3 regions of the Thauera sp. WB-2 genome follow, and region 3 is predicted to be linked to each of the others. Evidence: riboswitches for the same ligand, from Rfam matches in the RefSeq annotation. Region 3 holds a riboswitch; each other region holds the start of a gene.
What was found. Region 3 has a riboswitch for cobalamin ahead of LQF09_RS16305 (TonB-dependent receptor). Riboswitches for the same ligand answer to the same signal wherever they lie in the genome.

Region 1 (2,262 bases), 1.4 Mb from region 3:
CGGGTCGCGGGCCTGCAGGATGCAGACGGAATGAGCGCGAGTTTAGCCGTCCTTGAGCACCAGCGGCAGCCCTGCAGCGACGAACACCACGCGTGGGCACGCTGCCGCAACCGCTTGGTTGAGTCGGCCCGCCTCGTCGCGGAAGAGCCGGCCAAGCGCGGTCTCGGGGACCAGTCCCAGGCCAACTTCGTTGGCGACGAGGATGATGTGCCCCGGCAGGGTCGGCAGCACGGCCAGCAATGCGTCGCGCTCGCGGCGGAAGGCAGGCAAGTCTTCGGCGCTCGCGCCCGGGGGTAGGTGGTGGGCATCGGTGAGCAGGTTGCTCAGCCACAGCGTCAGGCAGTCGACCACCAGGCAGTGCCCGGGGGCGGAGGCTTCGCGCAGCGTGTCCGCGAGCGCAATCGGCGCCTCCACTGTGCGCCAGCCGGCGGGGCGGTCGGCCTGGTGGCGCCGGATGCGCGCAGCCATCTCCGCATCCAGCGCCTCGGCGGTGGCGATCACCGTCACCGCCAGCCCCGACGCCGCCGCCCGGCGCTCGGCCTCGCGGCTCTTGCCGGAGCGGGCGCCACCGAGGATCAGTTCGCATGTCATTGTTCTGGCGGGTCCTTGTGTAGGGAACGTCTGTATCTTATTGCAGTGCACGATACCGCCCCGTACGGTATCATCCGCGCCGACTGCCCCGGAAGGGGCAACGCGTTATCGGTGCCCACGGGCGTTTCTCGCCCAGGGTTAAACGGGAAACAGGTGCGCGGCCCCTCGCAAACGAGGCCGCAATGCCTGTGCTGCCCCCGCAACGGTAAGTGCGCGCAAGGTGGGTCATGCAGCCACTGGGTCCTCGACCCGGGAAGGCGATCCATCCGTCCGGCTCCGCCGGCACAGCGCACGAGCCCGGAGACCGGCCGGAGCGCGAAATGGCGGATGTGCCGCGGGGTGGCGGCGACGGGCGTGGTGGTTTCTCTTTCTGCTCTCTTCGGTTCTACCTGGGTCGTGGTGCGTCCATGTGCTGGATGGCTTGTCGCATGCGGGGACGCATTGCGCAGCTCAGGGAGTCTTTTCGATGAATCTGCGTTATTCCCAACTTGGCCTCTGTATTGGCGGCCTGGCGTCGGCAGTCCTTGCCGTGCCGGTCTACGCTCAGGAGCACATTGCTCCGACGGTTGTCGTTACCGCAACGCGTCAGCCGGTCAAGGCCAACGAACTGCTCGCCGACGTCACCGTGATCGATCGCACCCAGATCGAGCGCGCCGCGGCATCCAACGTCGTCGACCTGCTTGGCCGCCAGCCCGGTGTCCAGTTTGCCCGCAATGGTGGTCCCGGCGCATCGGTCAGCCTCTACCTGCGGGGCACGAAACCGGATCAGACCAAGATTCTGGTCGACGGTGTCCCGTTCAACTCCACTGCCTTGTCGGGTTCGTCGCTGCAGTACCTGTCGCTCAACAACGTAGAGCGTATCGAGATCGTCCGTGGGGCCGCGAGTGCGATCTACGGCGCGGACGCCATTGGCGGAGTGATCAACATCATCACCCGCACGGCTGAGCCCGGGCTGCGCCTGGACGGATATGCCGGTGCTGGCAGTCGGGATACGCGTCAGGGCGATCTGGCAGTGTCGGGTGGGGATGAGCGGTGGCGCTTCCGCCTTCACGTCAACTCGCTGAACACCGATGGCTTTTCGTCCCGCAGGGGCGCCAGCAATCGCGATGCGGATGACGATCGTTACCGCAACGAGGGCTATGGTGGTGCGCTGTCCTTCCATCCTGCCGAGGGGCACGAAGTGGGCGTTTCCTTCCTTGAACAGTCGGGAACGGTGCAATACGACAGTTTTGGCGGTAGCGGCAACTTCGATGACCGTGCGAGCTTCAAGACCTCGGTATTCAACGCATTCGTCCGAAACCGCCTGACCTCGTCGTGGTCCAGTCGCCTGTCGTATGGGCGCACCGACGAGGATCGTGCGGACTACAGCGAGCCCGCGCCCTGGGATCCTTTGGGCATCACCCGGCGGGAGAGCACCAACAAGACCTTGAGTTGGCAGAACGACATCGCGCTGCCGATCGGGACGGGACTTGTCGTGGTCGAACGCTTCGAGCAGGTGGCGCGCCCGCGCGAGACCTTCGCCGAGGGAAATGTGCAGATCGACTCTCTTGGCCTGGGCTGGACTGCCGATCTGGGGCCACATAGCTGGCAGGCAAATGTCCGCCACGACGACCATAGCCGCTACGGGGACAAGCTTACCGGCGGGGTGTCCTACGGCTATCAGCTTGCGCC
Region 2 (2,262 bases), 1.5 Mb from region 3:
CACCTTCACTGCAGGCGGCAGTTCCTCGCGTACCAGGGCCTCGACGGTAGCGCGTGCCGTCTCGTCGGCAAGATCGGTCTTGGACAGGATCACCAGATCGGCTGCCGACAGCTGGTCCTCGAAAAGCTCGTGCAGCGGCGACTCGTGGTCGAGGTTGGGGTCGGCTCGGCGCTGCGCGTCCACCGCCTGCGGGTTGGCCGCGAACTGGCCGGCCGCGGCGGCGGGCACGTCCACCACGGTGATCACCGCGTCCACAGTGCAGGCGTTGCGGATCTCGGGCCAGTTGAAGGCCTGCACCAGCGGCTTGGGCAGGGCGAGGCCGGAGGTCTCGATGAGGATGTGGTCGATGTCGTCGCGGCGTGCGATGAGCTCGCGCATCACCGGGTAGAACTCCTCCTGAACGGTGCAGCACAGGCAACCGTTGGCCAGCTCATAGAGCTGGCCAGCACGCTCGCCTCCCTCATCCTCGCAGCCGATGCCGCAGCCGCGCAGGATCTCACCGTCGATGCCGAGTTCACCGAACTCGTTGACGATGACGGCGATTCGCCGCCCGCCCGCATGGGCGAGGATGTGGCGCAGCAGGGTCGTCTTGCCGCTGCCGAGGAAGCCAGTGACGATGGTGGCGGGGATCTTGGGGCGAATGCTCATCGGGATGCTCCGGGGGCGCGAGGGTGTGATCGCAGGATGTGTGCGGCAGGCAAGCGCCAGGCGCTCAGAAGTCGATGCCGGCCTGGGCCTTCACCCCGGCCTTGAAGGCGTGCTTGCGGTCGGCGATCTCGCTGACCGTGTCGGCCAGGTCGACGAGTTCGGGCTTGGCTGCGCGACCGGTAATGATCACGGTCTGCTTCGGCGGGCGCGCGCGCACCGCGGCGAGCACCTGTTCGGTGTCGAGGTAGTTGTACTTGAGCATGTAGGTGAGCTCGTCGAGCACGACGAGGCTCAGCGCCGGGTCGGCGAGCATGGCGACGGCCTGCGCCCAGGCTTCGTCGGCGGCGCGCTTGTCGGCGTCCCAGTTCTGCGTGTTCCAGGTGAAGCCGGTGGCCATCGCGTGGTAGCGCACGGCGCAGGCGCCCGGGTTGCGCTGCAGGAAGGCCACCTCGCCGGTAGCATGGGTGCCCTTGATGAACTGCACCACGCCCGCTTGCTGGCCATGGCCGAGTGCACGATAGAGGGTGCCGAAGGCGGAGGTCGTCTTGCCCTTGCCGTTGCCGGTGATCAGGATGACGATGCCGCGTTCTTCCTGCGCGCGCTCGATGGCCGCATCGACCACCTCCTTCTTGCGCTGCATGCGTTCATTGTGGCTGTGCTTCCTGTTCTCATCCATCGTTCCGCGCTCCAAGTCTTCCAAGGTGTAAGCGGAGGGCGGAACAATGGCGACAGCATGAACGCGTGCGATACCGCAGAGACTCGGATCGGGCAGGACGCGGGCGGATCATGGATCCGCTCAAGCAGTCGGCATTTGCCCGCACCCCGGGGCACTTACCTGTCTGATCGAGCGGGTCGGTCTTCTGGCTCACCTTCGTCCGGTTGCCATCGCCTTCCCGGAGCAGTGTGCTCCAGTGGCATTGATTGATGGCACCGTCAGGCTTACAGCAGCGGGGGCTGCGCCGGAATGGCGGGCCTATGGCCTCGCTTCACCGGACTTCCCGTTTCACACCCGGATGAGGACTCATCCAGGCGCTCCCGTTCGATACGGGGCGGACTATACGCCGCCGCAGTCCCACAGGGCAAGCCGTCTTGCTGCCGGCATGCCCCATGCGGGTATTCAGTTCAGTCGGCGATGAGGGATTCGGCAGGCACACCGACCCGCACATTGCCCCAGTGCCGGCCACCCACCATGATCGGCATGGCGATGTCGCACAGCACCTCGCCGGTGTCACGCAGATAGGTCTGCAACAACATCGACTCGGTATTGCGCGCCGCGCGCAGCTCGGGTGGGCGGTCGAACTTGCGGCAGGTACGGTTGCCGACCAGATCAGCCTCGTAATTGCCGGTCAACGGCTTGGAAAACTTGCTGTTGTGGGTCGACAGGTAGCTGTCGGTATTGACCGCCACGGCAAACGCTGCGCCTTGCGCGGCATTGAGGCTGCCGTCGAGGATGGCCTGGCAGCGGCGGGTGAACTCCTCGCCCCAGCTCACCTTGAACTTGGGCGGGTTGGTGCCGGCCATCGGCGTATAGCGACGATCGAAGACATCGACGTGGTTGGCCGCCATCTGCTCGAGCTGTTCCTGGATGCGGTCGCGGAAGATGCGGGTCTGGTC
Region 3 (2,262 bases):
GCGGGCAGCCTCCCAGCCGACCACCGCGCGGTGTGCGCCGTGCTTCAGTGCTGCCTCGAGCCGGTTGCCGGTCTGTACCAGTTCGTGCTGGATATGCAGGTAGTCGCTGCGCTCCACCCGGTCGGCGGCGAGGTTGAGCCTGTAGTTCTCGATGTTCATCCAGCGCCGCTGCGACTCCAGGCGGTAGATCTCGTTGCTCAGCGCGATCCGCTCGTCGAGCTGCCAGTCGGCACGCGCGCGCAGGCGGGTGTCCTCATAGCGGATCACGGCATCTGCGGCGTTGTAGTTCTCGCGCCTGAGCTCGGGCAGGATGCGGCCGTTGTCATGCGGCGTGCCCCAGTAGCGCTCGGGGTACTGCACGCTGTGGTCTGCGGTCAGGTCGATGCGCAGGTCGCTGCGGGGCTGCAGGCGCAGGCGGTTCATGATCTTGCCGCCGTGCGAGTTGCCGAGGTCGCGGTAGCCGTCGATGTGGGTCCCGTAGGCATCGACGCGGTAGGAGGCGATTTCGCCGAGTGCGCCGGTGGCACCAAGGCCGAGCCGTTTCACGCCATCGCTGCCGGCGGCGACCATGAGCTCCTGCGCAGCAACGCGGCTGGGCTCCTTGCGTACGGCGTTGATGGTCGCCCCCACGGTGCCGCTGCCGAACACCACCGATGCCGGGCCGTGCAGCACTTCGACGCGTTCATAGCCCCAGGCGCTGCCAGGATAGTTCTGGGTGCCTGCCCCGGTCTGAATGCGTATGCCGTCTTCGGCGATGCCGACCGAGTTGGTGCCGGTGTAGCCGCGTGCCGAGAACGACAGGCCGCCGGTGCCGCCTGAGCCGATGTCCGTGATGCCGGTGGCGCGCGTGATGGCCTCGCGCACCTGGAAGTCGCCGCGCTCCTGCATCTGTGTGCTGTCCACGCTGCTTGTCGTGGCCGGCAGTTCGCGCGCGGCGACGCCCGCGCGGCTACCGGTGGTGCTCGGTTCGTCCAAGTACAGGCTGGGGGCGTCGCGGTTGGCGCTGACCTCGACCGGTGACAGCGTCACCTGCGCGAAGACCGGCGCATGAACGACAAGCGCAATGGCTGCCGCAAGACGGGTGGGGGGAAAGCGGAATCGTTTTGCCATGTTGGAGGTCCGGTGCGGGCAGGGCGGATCTCCGACGGACAGGCGTGCGGCGCCATGCGCACGGACGCGCCGTGCACTGCACTCGAGCCGTCAGGAAAACGAGCAAGTGAAATGGTGTGAGCCATGCCTCTTGTCAGGGACACCCCGCCCCAAACTGTTGAAGGTGATGTGCATGGCAGGTCTCCTGGCTCACGGGTCATCGCCTTGCGCCAGCCTTCCCGGAAAGATTCCAGTGGCAGAGAGGGCGCAGGACTCGCCGATTACAGTTGCGGGGGCAGCTCCGGGTTGAGCGCGCGGGGCGCGGCACCGGATTCCCTTTTCATGTCTGCTGGTTAGGGCAGACAACCATGAACGGCGCGCAGGTTAGCGTGCCGGTCGACGGGCTGTCAAACCTGCGCGCTCGTGCAGCCTGCAGGGTGTTGCCATGCTTGTGCATCCCGATGGTGTCGCCCGGGTGGCACGCCATCGATGCTATCAGTTTATTGCAACATACTTGCAAAAACGAAGACAGGCCCCTACCATCGCGGCCTCATCGGCTCACGGCCCTGACTTCCATCCGAGGTTGAACATGCACAACATCCTTCGTCCTGCTGCGCTGGCACCCCTTGCCCTGGCGCTTTTCGCCGCCGCACCCTTGCCTGTGCAGGCACAGTCCTCGCTCAAGCTCGGCGAGGTCGAGCTCGACGCATCGCTCACGCTCGACGGGATCTTCGCCCGCCGTTACTCCGGCAAGGAGGGTACGCCGGCAGGGTTCGGCCATGCCCACGGCGACGAGGACCATGGCCACCACCACGGCCATTCGCACGCACTCGAGAACGGCTTCAACGCCGGACATTCCGAGATCGGTCTGCGTGCGCGCACCGACCTGTTCGACGGCGTGCTCACCATCGGTTTCGACGACGAGGATGTGAAGGTCGAGGAGGCCTACCTCGTCACCCGCGCACTGCCGGCCGGCCTGCGCGTCAAGGCAGGCAAGTTCCTGTCCGACATCGGCTACGTCAACAGCCGCCATCCGCACGACTGGTCCTTCGTCGAGCGTCCTTTGGTAAACCAGTACCTGTTTGGTGACCACGGGCTGCTCGAGCGCGGCGTACAGCTCAGCTACACGCTGCCCACGCGCAGCTTCGCGATGCTCGGGGTCGAAGTGCTGCA

Region 1: linked by a shared signal. The riboswitch ahead of LQF09_RS03145 (TonB-dependent receptor domain-containing protein) and the one ahead of LQF09_RS16305 (TonB-dependent receptor) in region 3 are both predicted to bind cobalamin.
Region 2: linked by a shared signal. The riboswitch ahead of cobO (cob(I)yrinic acid a,c-diamide adenosyltransferase) and the one ahead of LQF09_RS16305 (TonB-dependent receptor) in region 3 are both predicted to bind cobalamin.

What each region holds. Positions count from the first base shown of each region.
Region 1 is NZ_CP088935.1:694,775-697,036, forward strand. Features, by position in the region: gene cobU (bifunctional adenosylcobinamide kinase/adenosylcobinamide-phosphate guanylyltransferase) at 43-591, opposite strand; cobalamin riboswitch at 684-917, shown strand; gene LQF09_RS03145 (TonB-dependent receptor domain-containing protein) at 1,058-2,262, shown strand, end outside.
Region 2 is NZ_CP088935.1:2,034,337-2,036,598, reverse strand. Features, by position in the region: gene cobW (cobalamin biosynthesis protein CobW) at 1-648, opposite strand, end outside; gene cobO (cob(I)yrinic acid a,c-diamide adenosyltransferase) at 713-1,324, opposite strand; cobalamin riboswitch at 1,482-1,702, opposite strand; gene LQF09_RS09275 (methyl-accepting chemotaxis protein) at 1,771-2,262, opposite strand, start outside.
Region 3 is NZ_CP088935.1:3,561,010-3,563,271, reverse strand. Features, by position in the region: gene LQF09_RS16305 (TonB-dependent receptor) at 1-1,110, opposite strand, end outside; cobalamin riboswitch at 1,268-1,475, opposite strand; gene LQF09_RS16300 (TonB-dependent receptor) at 1,679-2,262, shown strand, end outside.